Regions from separate parts of the Streptomyces sp. NPDC048637 genome, predicted to be linked through region 1. Evidence: riboswitches for the same ligand, from Rfam matches in the RefSeq annotation. Region 1 holds a riboswitch; the other holds the start of a gene.
The links. A riboswitch is a leader RNA that binds a small molecule or an ion and turns the genes downstream of it on or off. The one in region 1 is predicted to bind S-adenosylmethionine.
Positions count from the first base shown of each region.

Region 2: another riboswitch for S-adenosylmethionine. It lies ahead of AB0C46_RS40400 (aminotransferase class V-fold PLP-dependent enzyme); the one in region 1 lies ahead of thrC (threonine synthase).

Region 1 is NZ_JBEZHQ010000018.1:36,978-46,056, reverse strand. It holds gene nagA (N-acetylglucosamine-6-phosphate deacetylase) at 1-61, opposite strand, end outside; gene AB0C46_RS22375 (ROK family protein) at 61-1,017, opposite strand; gene AB0C46_RS22370 (extracellular solute-binding protein) at 1,290-2,513, shown strand; gene AB0C46_RS22365 (DUF3263 domain-containing protein) at 2,611-2,898, shown strand; gene otsB (trehalose-phosphatase) at 2,997-3,908, shown strand; gene AB0C46_RS22355 (trehalose-6-phosphate synthase) at 3,922-5,445, opposite strand; gene AB0C46_RS22350 (glucosyl-3-phosphoglycerate synthase) at 5,495-6,457, opposite strand; SAM riboswitch class I at 6,628-6,788, shown strand; gene thrC (threonine synthase) at 6,806-8,086, shown strand; gene AB0C46_RS22340 (MoaD/ThiS family protein) at 8,165-8,443, shown strand; gene AB0C46_RS22335 (cold-shock protein) at 8,867-9,070, shown strand.
Region 2 is NZ_JBEZHQ010000078.1:1,303-10,381, forward strand. It holds gene AB0C46_RS40365 (Ig-like domain-containing protein) at 1-1,120, shown strand, start outside; gene AB0C46_RS40370 (hypothetical protein) at 1,140-1,541, opposite strand; gene AB0C46_RS40375 (heme-copper oxidase subunit III) at 1,805-2,425, shown strand; gene AB0C46_RS40380 (c-type cytochrome) at 2,503-3,312, shown strand; gene AB0C46_RS40385 (Rieske 2Fe-2S domain-containing protein) at 3,309-4,373, shown strand; gene AB0C46_RS40390 (cytochrome bc complex cytochrome b subunit) at 4,370-6,007, shown strand; gene trpD (anthranilate phosphoribosyltransferase) at 6,148-7,212, shown strand; SAM riboswitch class IV at 7,304-7,421, shown strand; gene AB0C46_RS40400 (aminotransferase class V-fold PLP-dependent enzyme) at 7,592-8,959, shown strand.

The DNA of each region.
Region 1 (9,079 bases):
CGCCGGCCAGGATGGTGCGCCGGGGGTCCGAGGGCCGCTGCGCGGACTGTTGCTGTGCCATCAGGCGGTTACCTCCGTGGAGAGAAGATCCCGGGCGAGCAGTCCTGCGCCCAGGCACCCGGCGGCGTCCCCGAGGGCCGCCGGAACGATCGAGGGGAGCCGCTGGAACGTAACGCGCCGGCGGACCGCTTCCCGTAGAGGTGTGAAGAGCGTGTCGCCCGCTTCGGCGAGCCCGCCGCCGATGATCAGCGTCTGCGGGTCGAGCAGGGTGAGGCCGGTGACCAGACCGTCGGCGAGGGCGTCCACGGCGCGCTGCCACACGGTGTGCGCCCGCGCGTCGCCGGACGCCACGGCCTTGGCCGCATCCGCCGCGTTGGCCTGTGGATCGCCGCAGGCCGCCGCCCAGTCACGGCCGACCGCGGCGGCCGAGGCCAGCGTCTCCAGGCAGCCGCGCTGCCCGCAACCGCACTCGCGCCCGCCGGGCCGTACGACGATGTGGCCGATTTCGCCCGCGCTGCCGTGCGCACCGGCCTCGATCCGGCCGCCGATGCCGATGGCGCCCGCGATCCCGGTGCCCAGGGGGACGAACAGGAACCGGTCGGCGTCCCGGCCCGCGCCGATCCGGCCCTCGGCCAGGCCGCCGGTGCGGACGTCGTGGCCGAGGGCGACCGGCACTCCGCCCAGCCGTTCGGAGAGCAGCGTCCGCATCGGTACGTCCCGCCAGCCGAGGTTCGCGGCGTAGACGGCGGTGCCGGAGCGCTCGTCGACGATGCCGGGGACCGCGACGCCGGCCGCCGCGGCGGGGGCGCCGTAGCGGGCCGTGCCGAGGTCGCGGAGCTCGGCGGCGAAGCCGAGGATGGCCTCGACCACCGCGTCGGGGCCGTGCTCGCGGCCGGTGGGGCGCCGCGCCTCGTACAGGAGCACGGGCGGTGTGCCCCCGGAGGACGCGGTGTCCACCCCCACGAGGGCGGCCTTCATCCCGGTGCCGCCCACATCCAGGGCGATGACGTGTCTCACGGGAACAGTTTTGCGCGATCCGGCCTGAAAGGTCTAGTCCACTCACCGGGGCGATCGGGTCGGACGGGTGACCGGAAGGCCGCTGCCGGAGCGAAACGGGGGGTGGTGTAGACCTTGTAAAGAGCGCGGGGGAGACTCGCTGTTCATGCCGTTGGAGGGCGATCCCTGAGGCGGCCGGGGTAATACCCACCAAGCACGGAATTTCAGGACAAAGGGCGGTAACAGCAGTGCAGCGGCGGTACTTGAGCCTGGCGGCGGCAATCGCCACCACCATGACACTGACTCTTACCGGTTGCGGCACCGGCGCCGGTAGCGACGACGACGTCACTCTCAAACTGATCGCGGCGGACTACGGCGACAGCCGGTCCAACGGCTCCCAGCACTACTGGGACGAGCTCTCCCGCGCCTTCGAGAAGAAGAACCCCGGCATCAAGATCGATGTCGACGTCTACAGCTGGACCGATGTCGACAAGAAGGTCGAGGACCTGGTCAAGGACGGCCACGCCCCGGACCTCGCCCAGATCGGCGCCTACGCCGACTACGCGGCCAAGGGCCAGCTCTACAGCGTCGACAAGCTGGTCACCGTCACCACCCAGGCCGACTTCACCCCCTCCCTCGCGGAGGCCGGCGAATACAAGCGGGTCCAGTACGGCATGCCGTTCGGCGCCAGCACCCGGCGGCTCTTCTACAACAAGAAGCTGTTCGCCGAGGCCGGCATCACCTCCCCGCCGCAGAACTGGGACGACATCGCCCACGACGCCCAGCTGCTGAAGGCACGGGGCGTCAAGATGCCCTTCGCGCTGCCGCTCGGCCCGGAGGAGACCCAGGCCGAGACGCTGCAGTGGATGCTCAGCGGTGGTGGCGGCTACACCGACAGCATCGGCAAGTACACGATCGACTCGCCGGAGAACGTCAGGACCTTCAACTGGCTGAAGGAGAACCTCGTCGGCAAGGGCCTGACCGGCACCGACCCCGCCAAGCTCAACCGCGAGGACGCCTTCGAGGGCTTCACCGAGGGCAAGGTCGGCATGCTCAACGGCCACCCCACCCTGATGAAGCAGGCCGCGGCCAAGGGCATCGACTACGGCACGGTCGAGCTGCCCGGCTCCCACGGCAAGGCCAAGGCCACCATGGGCGTCGCCGACTGGATGATGGCCTTCAAGCAGGGGGGCCACCGCACCCAGGTCGGCAAGTTCCTCGACTTCGTCTACAGCAAGGAGAACGTCGAGAAGTTCTCCGGTTCATACGGCCTGCTGCCGGTCACCACCTCCGGCTCTCAGGCGATGCTGGCCGACGACAAGTACGCCAAGTTCCACGGCTTCCTCAAGCAGCTCGTCAACGCCGAGTTCTACCCGGCGAACAAGACCTCCTGGCCGCTGGTCTCCAAGACCGTCAAGGCGAAGATGGGCGCCGCGGTCGGCCCGAGGGGCAACCCGTCCGGCGTGCTCACGGACATCCAGAACACCGCGGACACGACGGACCAGACCGCCGAATGACGCGGTGCGGGCGGGGGCGCGGGCAGGCGCCCCGGCGCGGCGCGGCCGGGGCGACGGGCCGGGCCTTGTCCGACCGTGCGCTTATCGTGGAAGCGTGATGACGGGCGGTACGGCGGGTGCGGGCGGTCCGGGCGGCGAGCTCGGGGCCGCCGAGCGCGCCTCGGGGCTCTCCGCCCGGGACGAGGCGGTGCTCGCCGTCGAGCGCCGCTCCTGGCCGGGCCCCGGCCCCAAGGAGCGCGCCATCCGCGAACAGCTCGGCATCTCCCCGACCCGCTACTACCAACTCCTCAACGCCCTGCTGGACGACCCCCGCGCGCTCGCCCACGACCCCGTCACCGTCAACCGCCTGCGCCGCATACGGGACGCCCGCCGCGCCCGCCGCTGACCGGGCGCCCCGGCCGCCGCCCCGATGCGCCCGTACACCCCCCCGGCTGCCGCCGGAGGTACCCCCGGCGCCCGCCGCCCGCCGGTAGGGTCGGCGCCATGGGCAGCCACCCGAACGCCGCGCCGCAGTCCCAGCCGACACCCGGCTCCGTGCCGGTCCCGCACACCCCCGCCGGCCGCGACGGCCTCGCCGCACTGCTGGCCCACCCCGAACGCGCCGTCCTCGCCCTCGACTTCGACGGCACCCTCGCCGATATCGTCCCCGACCCGGAAAAGGCCCGCGCCCATGCCGGCGCCGTCGCCGCCCTCGGCCGTCTGGTGCCCCAGCTGCGCGCCGCCGCGGTGCTCACCGGCCGCCCGGCCACCGTCGCGGTCCGCCTCGGCGGCTTCGCGGAGGTACCCGGCCTGGACCACCTCACCGTCCTCGGCCACTACGGTGCCGAACGCTGGGAGGCGGCCACCGGCACCCTCCACGCACCCGCCCCGCACCCCGGTGTCGCCGCCATACAGGCCGAACTCCCCGGCGTCCTGGACGCCTCCGGTGTCTGGCACGGCACCTGGATCGAGACCGCCATCGAGCGCAAGGGCGGCCGCGCCCTCGCCGTGCACACCCGCCGCGCCACCGACCCCCAGGACGCCTTCGACCAGCTGCGCGGCCCGCTCACCGCGCTCGCCGAACGCCATGGCCTGATCGTCGAACCGGGCCGCCTCGTCCTGGAACTCCGCCCGCCCGGTATGGACAAGGGCGTCGCCCTCGCCGAATGGGTCCGCGAGACCGGCGCCGCCACCGTCCTCTACGCCGGCGACGACCTCGGCGACCTGGCCGCCTTCGCCGCCGTCGAAAAGCTCCGCTCCGACGGCCTCACGGGCGTCCTGGTCTGCAGCGGCAGCAACGAGGTCACCGAACTCGCCGAACGCGCCGACCTGGTCGTCGACGGCCCGGCCGGGGTCGTCGGCCTGCTCGGCGCCCTGGCGACCCGGCTGGACGAAAGCGGGGCGCACGGGGCGTAGGCGGGGACGCGCCTCAGGCGGGCGGCGAACCCTCCTGAGCGTCCTCCCCCCGCAGCTCCCGCAGCTGGTCCAGGAACCACCGGGCGGGCGGCAGCGCGGTGGCCGCCGCGGCCAGCCGCTCGGTGCGCGCCGCGCGCTCGCCGTCGTCCATCGACAGCGCCTCGTGCAGCGCCTCGGCGGTGCCGACGACGTCGTACGGATTGACGGTGAGGGCATGCGCGCCGAGTTCCTCGTGCGCGCCCGCCTCCCGCGACAGCACCAGCACGCAGCCGGCGTCCGACACCACCGGGATCTCCTTGGCGACCAGGTTCATACCGTCCCTGATCGGGTTGACGAGTGCCACGTCCGCGAGCCGGTAGGCGGCCAGCGAGCGGGCGAAATCGTCCTTGACGTGCAGCAGGACCGGCTGCCAACCCGCCGTCCCGTATTCGGCGTTGATGGCCTCGGCCACCCGCTGGACCTCGGCGGTGTAGTCGCGGTAGACGGCGAGATCCTGGCGCGAGGGATAGGCGAAGGCGAGGTGCACCACTCGCTCGCGCCACTCGGGGTGGTCGGCGAGCAGCTGCCGGTAGGCGAGCAGGCCGCGCACGATGTTCTTGGAGAGTTCGGTGCGGTCCACACGGACGATGGTCCGGCGCCCCGGCCCGCCGATCTCGGTACGCAGCGCCGCCATCCGCTCCTCGACGTCGGGGCGGTGCGCGCGCTCGCGCAGGAAATCGGCGTCGGCACCGAGGCCGTGCACACCGATCCAGGTCGTGCGCGCCTTGCGCTCCGGCACGAGCGCCACGATGCCGGGCGCCCCGTCCTCCGGCCGGACGCGCTCGCACTGCCCGCCGAGCCCGGTCTCGGCGCAGGCCACGAAGTTCTCGGCCCACCGCCGGGTGAGGAAGTTCGCCCGGTCGGCACCGAGGATGCCCAGCGCCAGCTTCCGCTGGATGTCGTCGGGCAGCATCGCGAAGTACTCGGCGGGGGCCCACGGGGTGTGGGAGAAGTGCGCGATGCGCAGATCGGGACGGCGCTCGCGGAGCATGCCGGGCACCAGCGCCAGGTGATAGTCCTGCACGAGGACGGCCGCGCCGGGCGCCGCACCCTCGGCCAGCGCATCGGCGAAGGCCGCGTTGTACGTCTCGTAGGCCGCCCACTGCGCCCGGAACTCCGCATCGAAGACCGGTTCCAGCGGGGTCTGATAGAGCATGTGGTGAACGAACCACAGCACCGAATTCGCGATGCCGTTGTAGGCGGCGGCATGCACCTCGGCCGGAATGTCCAGCATCCGGACGCGCTGTCCACCCGTATCGCCCGGCTCCAGCACACCACCCGTCCGCCGCACGGCCTCCCGGTCGCCGTCACCGAGCGCGGCACACACCCACACCGCATCCGTCTCGGGCCCGATCGCCGACAGCCCGGACACCAGCCCACCACCACCCCGCTTGGCGGTCAGCGTCCCGTCCTCCCCCAGGCCGTACGACACCGGCCCGCGATTGGACGCGACAAGAACCTCAGCACCTGCTTGCACCGCACTGCGCTCGGAGACCATGTCGCGAAAGTAACCCGCCACAGATCCGCGCAAACGTACGGAGCGCGGCTCACGCCGCCCGTCGTGCCGCGTACTCCGGGATTTCGGCCATCGGGGGGCGTTCCTCGGTGTCCACGTCCGTCGTGCGGGGGACGAAGCCCTCGTCGCCGCGGTCGAACTGGGTGAGCCGGGGGCGGACCAAGTGGCCGCGGGTCAGGCGTAGTTGGGCGGTGCGGTAGATCGCGGCGGCCATCCGGCCCAGGGCCTGGCCGTCCTGGTGGCGGTGTCTGCGTACGCCGACGTCCACCTGGGCGAGGGCGTCGAGGCCGACGGTGTGCAGGGCGTCGACGAGCAGGCCGAGCTCCACGCCGTAGCCGACCGGGAAGGGCAGCAGCTCCAGCAGGGAGCGGCGGGCCGCGTACTCGCCGCCCAGGGGCTGGACGAAGCCGGCCAGCTGCGGCCAGTGGAGATTGAGGAGGGGGCGGGCGACCAGCTCCGTCACCCGGCCGCCCTGGCCGGCCCCGGCGCCTTCGCCGCCGGTCTCCAGCGGGCGGTCGTACATCGCCTTCACGAACTGGATGTCCGGATCCGTCAGCAGCGGGCCGATGATCCCGGAGACGAAGGCGGGGGAGAAGTCGCGCAGGTCGGCGTCGATGAAGCAGATGATGTCGCCGGTCGTGGCCAGCAGGGAGCGCCAGAGCACCTCTCCCTTGCCGGGCAGCGCGGGCAGCCGTGGCAGGACGCTGTCGCGGGGTACGACCCGGGCGCCGGCCGCCGCCGCGACCTCGGCGGTGCGGTCGGTGGAGCCGGAGTCCAGCACCACCAGCTCATCGACGAGCGGGACCGCCTCGGTCATCAGCTCGGCACGGATCACCGCGACGATCGCCCCGACCGTGGCTTCCTCGTCGAGCGCGGGCAGCACGACACTGACCGTACGGCCCGTCTGGCGCTTCGCCTCCAGCAGCTGCCCCAGCGGGCGGTCCGCGGCGGACCAGGAGTGGCTGCTCAGCCAGCCCTCCACCTCTTCCAGCACGTCTACGACTCCTCGGTCGCCGCCCGATCGGCGGCCTGTGTGATCCATCTCGCGGTTCGGACGACTATCTCAACTGTCAGTGCCTTCGGTTACAGTCTTGAACAACGCGGATGGCCGTCGCATGTCGGGGTCCGCGCCACAAACGCCTGGGTTTCGGCCCAGCGCCATACCGCTCATCCAGAGGGGCAGAGGGATACGGCCCGTTGAAGCCCCGGCAACCCTCCAGCCGGTCTTGCCGCCAGGACGCTGACGTCCCGCGCGCGTGAGGCTCCCGGCTAGGGAAGGTGCCAAATCCGTCTCGCGACGAGATGCGCCGCGAGGAAGATGAGGAGAAAGGGCCTCGCCTCCATGGCTGTGCAAGTCACCGAAAACACCCCCGCCGTCGCTCTGGGTCCCGCCGCAGCCCTGTCCTGCCGCGAGTGCGGACAGCGCTTCCCGCTCGGCCCGATCTTCGCGTGCCAGGAATGTTTCGGGCCGCTCGAAGTCGCGTACGACCTGCCGAGCGGCGACCCCGAGAGCCTGCGGAAGCAGATCGAGGCCGGCCCGAACAGCATCTGGCGCTACGCCCCGCTGCTGCCCGTCCCCACCGACGTGGCCGAGAAGCCGAACCTGAACCCCGGCTTCACCAACCTGGTCAAGGCCGACCGGCTCGCCGCCGAGCTGGGCGTCACCGGCGGTCTGTACGTCAAGGACGACTCCGGCAACCCGACGCACTCCTTCAAGGACCGCGTCGTGGCGATCGCCGTCGAGGCCGCCCGCGCCTTCGGCTTCACCACTCTCTCCTGCTCCTCCACCGGCAACCTCGCCGGTGCGGTCGGCGCTGCGGCCAGCCGGGCCGGTTTCCAGTCCTGCGTCTTCATCCCGCACGACCTGGAGGCCGGCAAGGTCGTCATGGCCGCGGTCTACGGCGGTGACCTGGTGGGCATCGAGGGCAACTACGACGACGTCAACCGCTTCTGCTCGGAGCTCATCGGGGACCCGCTGGGCGAGGGCTGGGGCTTCGTCAACGTCAATCTGCGGCCGTACTACGGCGAGGGTTCCAAGACCCTCGCGTACGAGATCTGCGAGCAGCTGGGCTGGCAGCTCCCGGACCAGATCGTCATCCCGATCGCGTCCGGCTCACAGCTCACGAAGATCGACAAGGGGCTCAAGGAGCTGATCGCCCTCGGCCTGGTCGAGGACAAGCCGTACAAGATCTTCGGTGCCCAGGCGGAGGGCTGCTCGCCGGTGTCCACGGCCTTCAAGGCCGGGCAGGACGTCGTGCGCCCGCAGAAGCCGAACACCATCGCCAAGTCGCTGGCGATCGGCAACCCGGCCGACGGTCCGTATGTGCTCGACATCGCGCGCCGTACGGGCGGTGCCGTGGAGGATGTCAACGACGAGCAGGTCGTGGACGCCATCAAGCTGCTGGCCAGGACGGAAGGGATCTTCGCGGAGACCGCGGGCGGCGTGACCGTCGGCGTGACCAAGAAGCTGATCGAGGAGGGTCTGCTCGACCCGTCCCTGACCACCGTCGTACTCAACACGGGTGACGGCCTCAAGACACTTGACGCGGTCGCCCCGACCTCCGGGCCCACGGCCACGATCCGTCCGAACCTGGACGCGTTCCGCGCGGCCGGCCTCGGCTGAGGCCGCCGGCCCGTCCGGTGGACGAGGCCGCGCCACAGCCCCCCGAACTCGTACTCCGTATCCCTGGAAGGCAGAACCATGAGCGTCAAGGTCCGCATCCCCACCATCCTCCGCACGTACACCGGTGGCCAGGCCGAGGTCCCCGCCGAGGGCGCGACCCTCTCCGAGGTGATCGCCGACCTGGAGCAGAACCACCAGGGCATCGCGGCCCGTGTGCTGGACGACGCCGGCAAGCTGCGCCGCTTCGTGAACGTGTACGTCAACGACGACGATGTGCGCTTCGAGCAGGGCCTGGAGACGCCGACCCCGGACGGCGCCGGCATCTCGATCATTCCGGCGGTGGCCGGCGGCTGCTGATTTGCGCCAACTCTTCTCCTGCATGACCGGAATTGCCCCGTCCGCCAGAAAGCGGACGGGGCAATTCCGTGTTGTGAAAGGAGATACCATTGGGGTGATCCCCCTCCGGATATCACCGTGAGCGTGCCGAACGCATATGTGTTCGCGACCAGTTGTGTCCAAAGTGTGGGCGGTATTTGTCGCCTAGGTGCGCTATGCCCGGCCCGACTTGCCCTGGAGAACCGGGATTTCGCCGCATATTGCCGATTCTCCGGCGCCAGATTTCTCGTCCGATTGACCTGTTGCTCTGGGCATCTGTGCAGATACATTCAGCGGCGGTCGACGCGTTCCGGCGCACACCCCACGGGCCTTTCGCGGGGTGAGGTCTGACCCGGGTCCGCGGAGTGCGGTCCTGCGCAAGGGCCAGTAATAGGGGAGTTAGGCATGGCTCAGGGCACCGTCAAGTGGTTCAACGCGGAGAAGGGGTACGGCTTCATCGCGGTCGACGGTGGTGCGGATGTTTTCGTCCACTACAGCGCGATCCAGATGGACGGCTACCGCACCCTTGAGGAGGGTCAGCGGGTCGAGTTCGAGATCTCGCAGGGCCAGAAGGGGCCGCAGGCGGACATGGTCCGGGTGGCCGGCTGAGGCGCCGAC
Region 2 (9,079 bases), on a different contig from region 1:
GGACGGCAAGAAGAAAGCGGACCCCGACAAGCCGCTTGAGGTGTCCGTCAAGGGGGACGACGCACGGATCACCGACGTCACGGCCACCGATTCCACCGGCCGCTTCGTCCACGGCGAGCTGAGCGCCGACGGCAGGCACTGGCGTACCACCGTGCCACTGGCCGCCGGCACCCGCTACACGGTGCAGGTGAGCACCGAGGAGGAGGACGGTTCGCCCGGCCGCAAGACGCTCGTGGTCAACACCGAGGACGCGGACGGCCAGTTGACCGCCGCCTTCGGGCCGGAGGCCGGCGAGTACGGGGTCGGCCAGCCGGTCACCGCGGAGCTGAGCCGGCCCATCAAGGACGCGAAGGCCCGCGCCATCGTGGAGAGCGCCCTGAAGGTCGACTCCATGCCGCGGGTCCAGGGCGCCTGGCACTGGGTGGACGACAAGAAGCTGCACTTCCGCCCGAAGGAGTACTGGCCCGCCCACGCCACGATCTCGGTGCACAGCAACCTGGCGGGCCTGAAGATCGCCAAGGGGCTCTACGGAGGCCCGTCCAAGCCCGTGAAGCTCACCACCGGCGACCGCGTGGAGGCCGTCACCGACGCGGGCACGCACCAGATGACGGTGTGGCGCAACGGTGAGTCGATCAAGACCGTCCCCGTGACCACCGGCAAGCCCGGCTTCTCCACCCGCAACGGCGTCAAGGTCGTCCTCGCCAAGGAGAGCTTCGTACGGATGCGCAGCTCGACCGTCGGCATCGCCGCCGGCTCGGAGTCCTACGATCTGCCGGTCTACTGGGCCACCCGGGTGACCTGGAGCGGCGAATACGTCCACGCCGCACCCTGGTCCGTCGGCTCGCAGGGCGCGGCGAACGTCAGCCACGGCTGTACGGGCATGTCCACGGGCAACGCCCAGTGGTTCTTCAACACCGTGCGGGTCGGCGACGTCGTCAAGGTCATCAACAGCGGCGGCGAGACCATGACGGCGTTCGACAACGGCTTCGGTGACTGGAACATGCCCTGGAAGGAATGGCGGGACGGCAGCGCGCTGAAGAGCAAGGCCTCCAGCACCACTGGAGCGGCCGAGCGAGCGCAGAACCCGGTCGGCGACGCCCGGTTGCGCCCGAGGATCTGAGCGCCGCCCAGCAGGCCGCTCAGGCCTGTACGAGGTTCTTCCGGCGCAGCAGCCCGGCCAGGGCGTCGGCGAAGGCCACCGGGTCCAGCGGATGGGTCACCGCGGCATCCGCCCGGCTCCAGGTGGCCAGCCAGGCGTCCTGGGGGCGGCCGATCAGCAGCAGTACCGGCGGGCACCGGAAGATCTCGTCCTTGATCTGCCGGCAGACGCCCATGCCGCCCGCGGGCGCGGTCTCGCCGTCCAGTACACAGACGTCGATGCCGCCCTGCTCCAGGGCTGTCAGGACGGCCGGTGCGGTGGCGCACTCCAGGATCTCGATCTGCGGGGCATCGGCGGCGGGCCGCCGTCCGGCCGCCAGCCGGACCTGCTCGCGGGTGTGGGCGTTGTCGCTGTAGACCAGCACCGTGGCAGTCGCCTGCATCGTTCCTCCACGCTTCGTAGCGGCACAGCATCGGGTGGGGCGGATGCTACTCCCGCGGGGGGCGCCCGCAGGAGGGGTTGACCGGATCCAAGATCTGCCCGACGGCCCGTCAGGACCGGTGCCGGCGGGGCCGCGGCTCCGTGGCCGGACGGGTGCGTCCCTCCTTCGAGCGACCGCCGAAACGGTCCGTACGAGCAGGGCATACGTCCTTGACACACCGAACGGCACCCCCCGGAGTGAGGGCGGGATAAGCGACCGACATAATGTCGGTCGTGGCGACAGCAACGACAGTAGAAACCGGGCACGCGCACCCGTCGGTCAATCGGCCGAACCTCACCAGCGTCGGAACCATCATCTGGCTGAGTTCCGAGCTGATGTTCTTCGCGGCCCTCTTCGCGATGTACTTCACCCTTCGATCGGTGACCGGATCCGAGTATTGGAAGGAATCCGCCGATGCGCTGAATCTTCCGTTCTCCGCGACCAACACCACGATCCTGGTGCTCAGCTCTCTGACCTGCCAGCTCGGCGTTTTCGCGGCCGAGCGTGGCAATGTCAAGAAGCTCCGGGCCTGGTTCGTGGTCACCTTCGTCATGGGTGCGATCTTCATCGGTGGTCAGGTCTTCGAGTACACGGAGCTGGTCAAGCACGAGGGCCTGTCGCTCTCGTCCGGCCCGTACGGCTCGGTGTTCTACCTGACCACCGGCTTCCACGGACTGCATGTGACGGGCGGTCTGATCGCCTTCCTGCTGGTCCTGGGCAGGACGTACGCGGCCAAGAGGTTCACCCACACGCAGGCCACCGCGGCCATCGTCGTGTCCTACTACTGGCACTTCGTCGATGTCGTCTGGATCGGCCTCTTCGCCACGATCTACCTGATCAAGTAGTCCGGGCCCGTACCGGCTCGTATCAGACAGACATATCCAAAGCATCGACGCAGAAGATCCTGACACCGGGGTAATCCGTGAAAAAGCTCTCCGCACGACGGCGCCATCCGCTGGCGGCGCTCGTCGTCCTACTCTTCGCGCTGGCGGTCACTGGGGGGCTGTACGCCGCGTTCGCGCCGGCGGACAAGGCTCAGGCCGATGACACCGCCCAGTCCCTTGCCATCAAGGAGGGCAAGAAGCTCTTCGCCGTGGGCTGCGCCAGCTGCCACGGCACCGGCGGTCAGGGCACCTCCGACGGCCCCAGCCTGGTCGGCGTCGGCGCCGCAGCCGTGGACTTCCAGGTGGGCACCGGCCGTATGCCGGCCCAGCAGCCCGGCGCCCAGGTGCCGCGGAAGAAGAACATCTACACCAACGCCCAGATCGACCAGCTCTCGGCCTACGTGGCCTCGCTGGGCGCCGGCCCGACCGTGCCGGACAAGGAGCAGTACAGCCCCGACGGTGCCGACATCGGCAAGGGCGGCGAGCTGTTCCGCACCAACTGCGCGCAGTGCCACAACTTCACCGGTAAGGGCGGCGCCCTGACCGACGGCAAGTACGCACCGACGCTTGAGGGCGTGAACCCGAAGCACATCTACGAGGCCATGGAGACCGGCCCGCAGAACATGCCTTCCTTCGGTGACGGCTCGCTGTCGCAGCAGAACAAGAAGGACATCATCGCGTACCTCGACGCCGTCAACGGTGATGAATCCGAGAGCCCCGGCGGCCTCGACCTCGGCGGTCTCGGTCCGGTCAGTGAGGGTCTCTTCGGCTACATCTTCGGCCTGGGCTCGCTGGTCGCGGTCGCCATCTGGGTCGCAGCCCGGACTACGAAGGCCAAGAAGTCATGAGCGAGACTGGACGACACGAAGACGTGCCAGAAGAAACCCTTCCCGGTGAGCGGGAGACGGCTCACGAAGGCGTGGTGACCACGGCGGACAACCCGTTCGCCGACCCGGGTCTGCCGCCCCACGAGCACCGCACCCAGGACATCGACGAGCAGGCCGCCAAGCGCTCCGAGCGCACCGTGGCCCTCCTCTTCATCGTGTCGATGTTCGCCACGGTCGCCTTCATCGCCTCGTACGTGGCGATCCCGATCGACAAGAACGTCTACATCTGGCCGATCGGCAACATCAGCGCGCTGAACTTCGCGCTCGGTCTGACGCTCGGCGCGGCGCTCTTCTGCATCGGCGCCGGCGCGGTCCACTGGGCCCGCACGCTGATGTCGGACGAGGAGGTCGCCGACGAGCGCCACCCGATCGAGGCGCCGCCGGAGGTCAAGGCCAAGGTGATGGCGGACTTCGCACAGGGTGCGAAGGAGTCACAGGTCGGCCGCCGCAAGCTGATCCGCAACACGATGTTCGGTGCGCTGGCCCTGGTGCCGCTCTCCGGTGTCGTGCTGCTGCGTGACCTCGGGCCGCTGCCCGGGAACAAGCTGCGCACCACGGGCTGGAAGAAGGGCGTCCGCCTGGTCAACCAGTCCACCAACCTCCCGCTGCGTCCCGAGGACATCGCGGTCGGCTCCCTCACCTTCGCCAAGCCCGAGGGCCTGGAGGAGCACGATGAGGACTTCAACCAGCAGATCGCCAAGGACGCCCTGATGCTCGTGCGGATCCAGCCGCAGAACATCAAGGACAAGCACGAACTCTCCTGGTCGCACGAGGGCATCGTGGCGTACTCGAAGATCTGCACCCACGTGGGCTGCCCGATCAGCCTGTACGAGCAGCAGACGCACCACGTGCTCTGCCCCTGCCACCAGTCGACGTTCGACCTCTCTGACGGTGGTCGGGTGATCTTCGGTCCGGCCGGACACGCCCTGCCGCAGCTGCACATCACGGAGAAGGACGGCTTCCTGGAGGCCGCAAGCGGCTTCGAGGAGCCCGTCGGCCCGAGCTTCTGGGAGCGCGGATGAGTAACGAGACGAGCGGGTCCAACCCGCGCCGTGGCCAGGCGCCGCGGGGCGAGCGGATCGCCGACTGGGCGGACGGCCGGCTGGGCATCTACAGCCTGGCCAAGTCCAACATGCGCAAGATCTTCCCGGACCACTGGTCCTTCATGCTGGGTGAGGTCGCGCTTTACAGCTTCATCATCATCATCCTGACCGGTGTCTATCTGACGCTGTTCTTCCACCCGAGCATGGCCGAGGTGACCTATCACGGTTCCTACGTGCCCATGCAGGGAATCCGGATGACGCAGGCCTTCGAGTCGACGCTGAACATCAGCTTCGACGTGCGTGGCGGTCTGCTGATCCGGCAGATCCACCACTGGGCCGCGCTGGTGTTCCTGGCCGCGATGATGGTCCACATGATGCGGGTGTTCTTCACCGGCGCCTTCCGCAAGCCGCGCGAGGTCAACTGGCTGTTCGGCTTCCTGCTGCTCGTGCTGGGCATGTTCACCGGCTTCACCGGCTACTCGCTCCCCGACGACCTGCTCTCCGGTACCGGTGTGCGGTTCATCGAGGGCGTCATCCTGGCGATGCCGCTGGTCGGTTCGTACCTGCAGTTCTTCATCTTCGGCGGGGAGTTCCCGGGACACGACATCATCCCGCGGTTCTTCACGGTGCACGTCCTGCTGCTGCCGGGCATCATGCTCGGCCTGCTGGTGGCGCACCTGATCCTGGTCTTCTACCACAAGCACACCCAGTTCCCGGGTGCCGGCAAGACCAACAACAACGTCGTGGGCATGCCGCTGCTGCCGGTCTACATGGCCAAGGCCGGAGGCTTCTTCTTCCTGGTCTTCGGTGTGATCGCGGTGATCTCCGCGGTCGCCAGCATCAACCCGGTGTGGGCGATCGGCCCCTACCGGCCGGACCAGGTGTCCACCGGCGCCCAGCCCGACTGGTACATGGGCTTCGCCGAGGGTCTGGTGCGTGTCATGCCGGGCTGGGAGTGGAACTTCTGGGGCCACACCCTCAACTTCGGTGTGCTGATCCCGATCGTGATCTTCCCGCTGGTCCTGGTCGCGATCGCGGTCTACCCGTTCATCGAGTCCTGGGTCAAGGGCGACAAGCGCGAGCACCACATCCTGGACCGCCCGCGCAACGTCCCGACCCGTACCGGCTTCGGTGTCGCCTGGCTCGTCGCGTACTTCGTGATGCTGATCGGTGGTGGCAACGACCTCTGGGCCACGCACTTCCACCTGTCGCTCAACTCGCTCACGTGGTTCGTCCGGATCGGATTCTTCGTCCTTCCGGTGCTGGCCTTCATCGCCACCAAGCGGATCTGCCTGGGTCTGCAGCGGCGCGACAAGGACAAGGTGCTGCACGGCCGCGAGTCCGGCATCATCAAGCGCCTGCCGCACGGTGAGTTCATCGAGGTCCACGAGCCGCTCGACCAGGAGCAGCTGCACGTGCTCACCCAGCACGAGCAGCCCGAGCCGCTCGAGCTGGGCCCGGAGGTCGACGAGAACGGTGTGGAGCGCAAGCTGTCGCGCTCGCAGAAGCTGCGCGCCAAGCTCTCGAAGGCCTACTACGGCGACGACAACGTCATCCCGAAGGCCACGGTCGAGGAGTACAAGGAGATCAGCAGCGGCCACGGCCACCACTGATCACCGCGGCGCTTCGTAGCGCACCGTAGGGAGTACGCCACCCAGAGGGCCCCGTCCGATGATCGGACGGGGCCCTCCGGCGTGCCCGGCGGGTCGATAGGGTGACGGCATAAGCAGGAGACAATCCAGGAGTGTGGACCATGAACGTTGTGACCCCGGTTGGCGGCGACAGCGTGGCGGCCCACACCTGGCCGGACCTCCTCAACGCCCTGCTCGCCGGCCGTGACCTCAGCGCGGACGACACCGCATGGGCGATGGACAAGATCATGCGGGGCGAGGCCAGCGACGCCCAGATCGCCGGGTTCGCGGTCGCGCTGCGCGCCAAGGGCGAGACCGTCGCCGAGATCTCCGGCCTGGTGCGCACCATGTACGCGCACGCCCGGCTGATCGAGGTGCCGGGCCCCAGCGTCGACATCGTCGGCACCGGCGGCGACGGCGCCAAGACCGTCAACATCTCCACGATGTCCTCGATCGTGGTCGCCGGCACCGGCGCCAAGGTCGTCAAGCACGGCAACCGCGCCGCCTCCTCGGCCAGCGGTGCCTCCGATGTCCTGGAGAAGCTCGGCGTCAATCTCGACCTCACCCCGCAGCGGGTCACCGAGGTCGCCCAGGAAGCGGGCATCACCTTCTGCTTCGCGGTGAAGTTCCACCCCTCACTGCGGCACGTCGCCAACGCGCGGGCCCAGCTCGGCATCCGCACCACCTTCAACGTGCTGGGCCCGCTGACCAACCCCGCCAAGGTCCGCGCCCAGGCGACCGGTGTCGCGGACGCCCGGATGGCGCCGATCCTGGCCGGGGTGCTCGCCGAGCGCGGCTCGTCGGCACTGGTCTTCCGCGGCGACGACGGCCTGGACGAGCTGACCACGACCGCGACCTCCCGGGTGTGGATCGTCCGGGACGGCACGGTCCGCGAGGAGCCCTTCGACCCCCGGGACGTGGGCATTCCCCTGGTGCCGGTGGAGGCGCTGCGCGGGGCGGACGCCTCGTACAACGCGGATGTGGCCCGCCGGCTGCTGGACGGGGAGACCGGCCCGGTGCGCGACGCGGTGCTGCTGAACTCCGCGGCGGCGCTGGTCGCGCTGGAGCCGACGGACGCTCCGCTGGCCGAGCAGATCCGGGCCGGGATGGAGCGGGCCGCCGCCTCGGTCGATTCCGGAGCGGCCAAGGCGGCGCTGGAGCGCTGGGTGGCCGCCAGCAACACATGAGCGCGCCGTGACGCAGGGTGTGACGCAAGGCTCAGTCCGTCATACGGACCGGGCCTTGCGCCTCTTTGCCCATGTGGCATGATTCTGCCCAGGTCACGAGTGACAGCGATGCAGGCCCCGGCCCGCTGTCCGGCAACCCTCCTTCCGTGGCGGGGTGCCCCGGGTGATGACCAGGCCGTAGGCAGCGAGGTCTGCGGCAAGCGCGGATCCCTCGCCAGGGATCCTGGTCCCCGAGGGAGAACTTCCGTGAATCAGCGAATGCGATAGGGCCCGACGGCCCCTTCTCCGCATCCCTTTTTCTTTCCCGCCGCGGTGCCCCGGCGCGTCCTGTCGCACCCCCGCCCGCAGCGAATTCGCTTACCTCTTACGGGAGTTCGCCATGTCCGTTTCCGCCGTTGCCGCCGACCGTTCCGTTTGTGCCCCGCTGCCGGTTCTCGGCCGGGATGTTCTCGTCCCGCTCGTGACCGGTGGCGAGGTCGACTACGCCGCGCTGGACTATGCCGCCAGCGCCCCTGCGCTGCAGCGGGTCTGGGACGACGTGGCTGCCTACGCCCCCTACTACGGCAGCGTGCACCGCGGCGCCGGATACCTCTCGCAGCTGTCCACCGACCTCTTCGAGAACAGCCGCCGGACCATCGGTGAGTTCCTCGGCTGCCGGGACGAGGACCAGGTCGTCTTCACCCGCTCCACCACCGACTCGCTGAACCTGCTCGCCGCCGTACTCCCGCAGGGCACCCGGGTGTTCGTCTTCGAGACCGAGCACCATGCTTCGCTGCTGCCCTGGGAGCAGCGCCCGGATGTCGCGGTGACCTACCTCAACGCCCCCCGCACCCCGCAGCAGGCGGTGGACACCCTGGAGAAGGCGCTGGCCGCACGCGAGCCCTACGGCCCGGCGCTGGTCTGCGTGACCGGTGCGTCGAATGTGACCGGGGAGCTGTGGCCGGTGCAGGAGCTGGCGGCCGCCGCGCATGCGCACGGCGCCCGGATCGTGCTGGACGCGGCGCAGCTCGTCCCGCACCACCCGGTGGACCTCGGGGAACTGGACGTGGACTGGGTCGCCTTCTCCGGACACAAGCTGTACGCGCCGTTCGGCGCAGGGGTGCTGGCCGGCCGCGCGGACTGGCTGCGGGACGCCGAGCCGTACCTGGCGGGCGGCGGCGCCAGCCGCAAGGTCTCCCGGCGCACGGACGGCGGGGTCGACGTCGAGTGGCACACCACCGCGGCCCGGCACGAGGCCGGTTCGCCCAACGTCATCGGCGCCTACGCCATCGCCTCCGCCTGCCAGGCGCTGACCGAGGCCGGCTTCGAGGGCCTGGTCGCCCGCGAGCAGGAGCTGATCGCCCGCCTCCGCTCAGGCCTGGCCGACGTACCCGAGGCCGCCGTGCTCTCCCTCTTCGGCGACGACGCCGCACGGGTGGGCGTCCTCTCCTTCGTCGTCGAGGGCTGGAACAGCTCACACTTCGCTGCCGCGCTGTCGGCGGAGTACGGCATCGGCGTCCGCGACGGCCTGTTCTGCGCCCACCCCCTCGTCCGCACCCTCCTGGGCAGCGAGCCGCAGGACCCGGGGGAGTGCGGCGCCCCCGACGCCGCCCCCGGCGAGAAGTCCCTGAACGCCATCCGCGTCAGCCTGGGCGTTGGCACGCCGGATGAGCACGTCGACCGCTTCCTCCGCGCGGTCAAGGAACTGGTGACGAATGGCGCCCGCTGGAACTACCGTACGGAGGACGGGCGTTGTGTACCCGCGTAGCGGGTAGCGCGTAGCGCTTAGCTTTCCCACGTTTTCGGCTGTCCCGCCGTGGTGGTTTCTCGCCGTTGCGGGTCCGCTGCGCGGGGCGTGGGCGCGGGTGATGTTTGCGGGTGCCCCGCC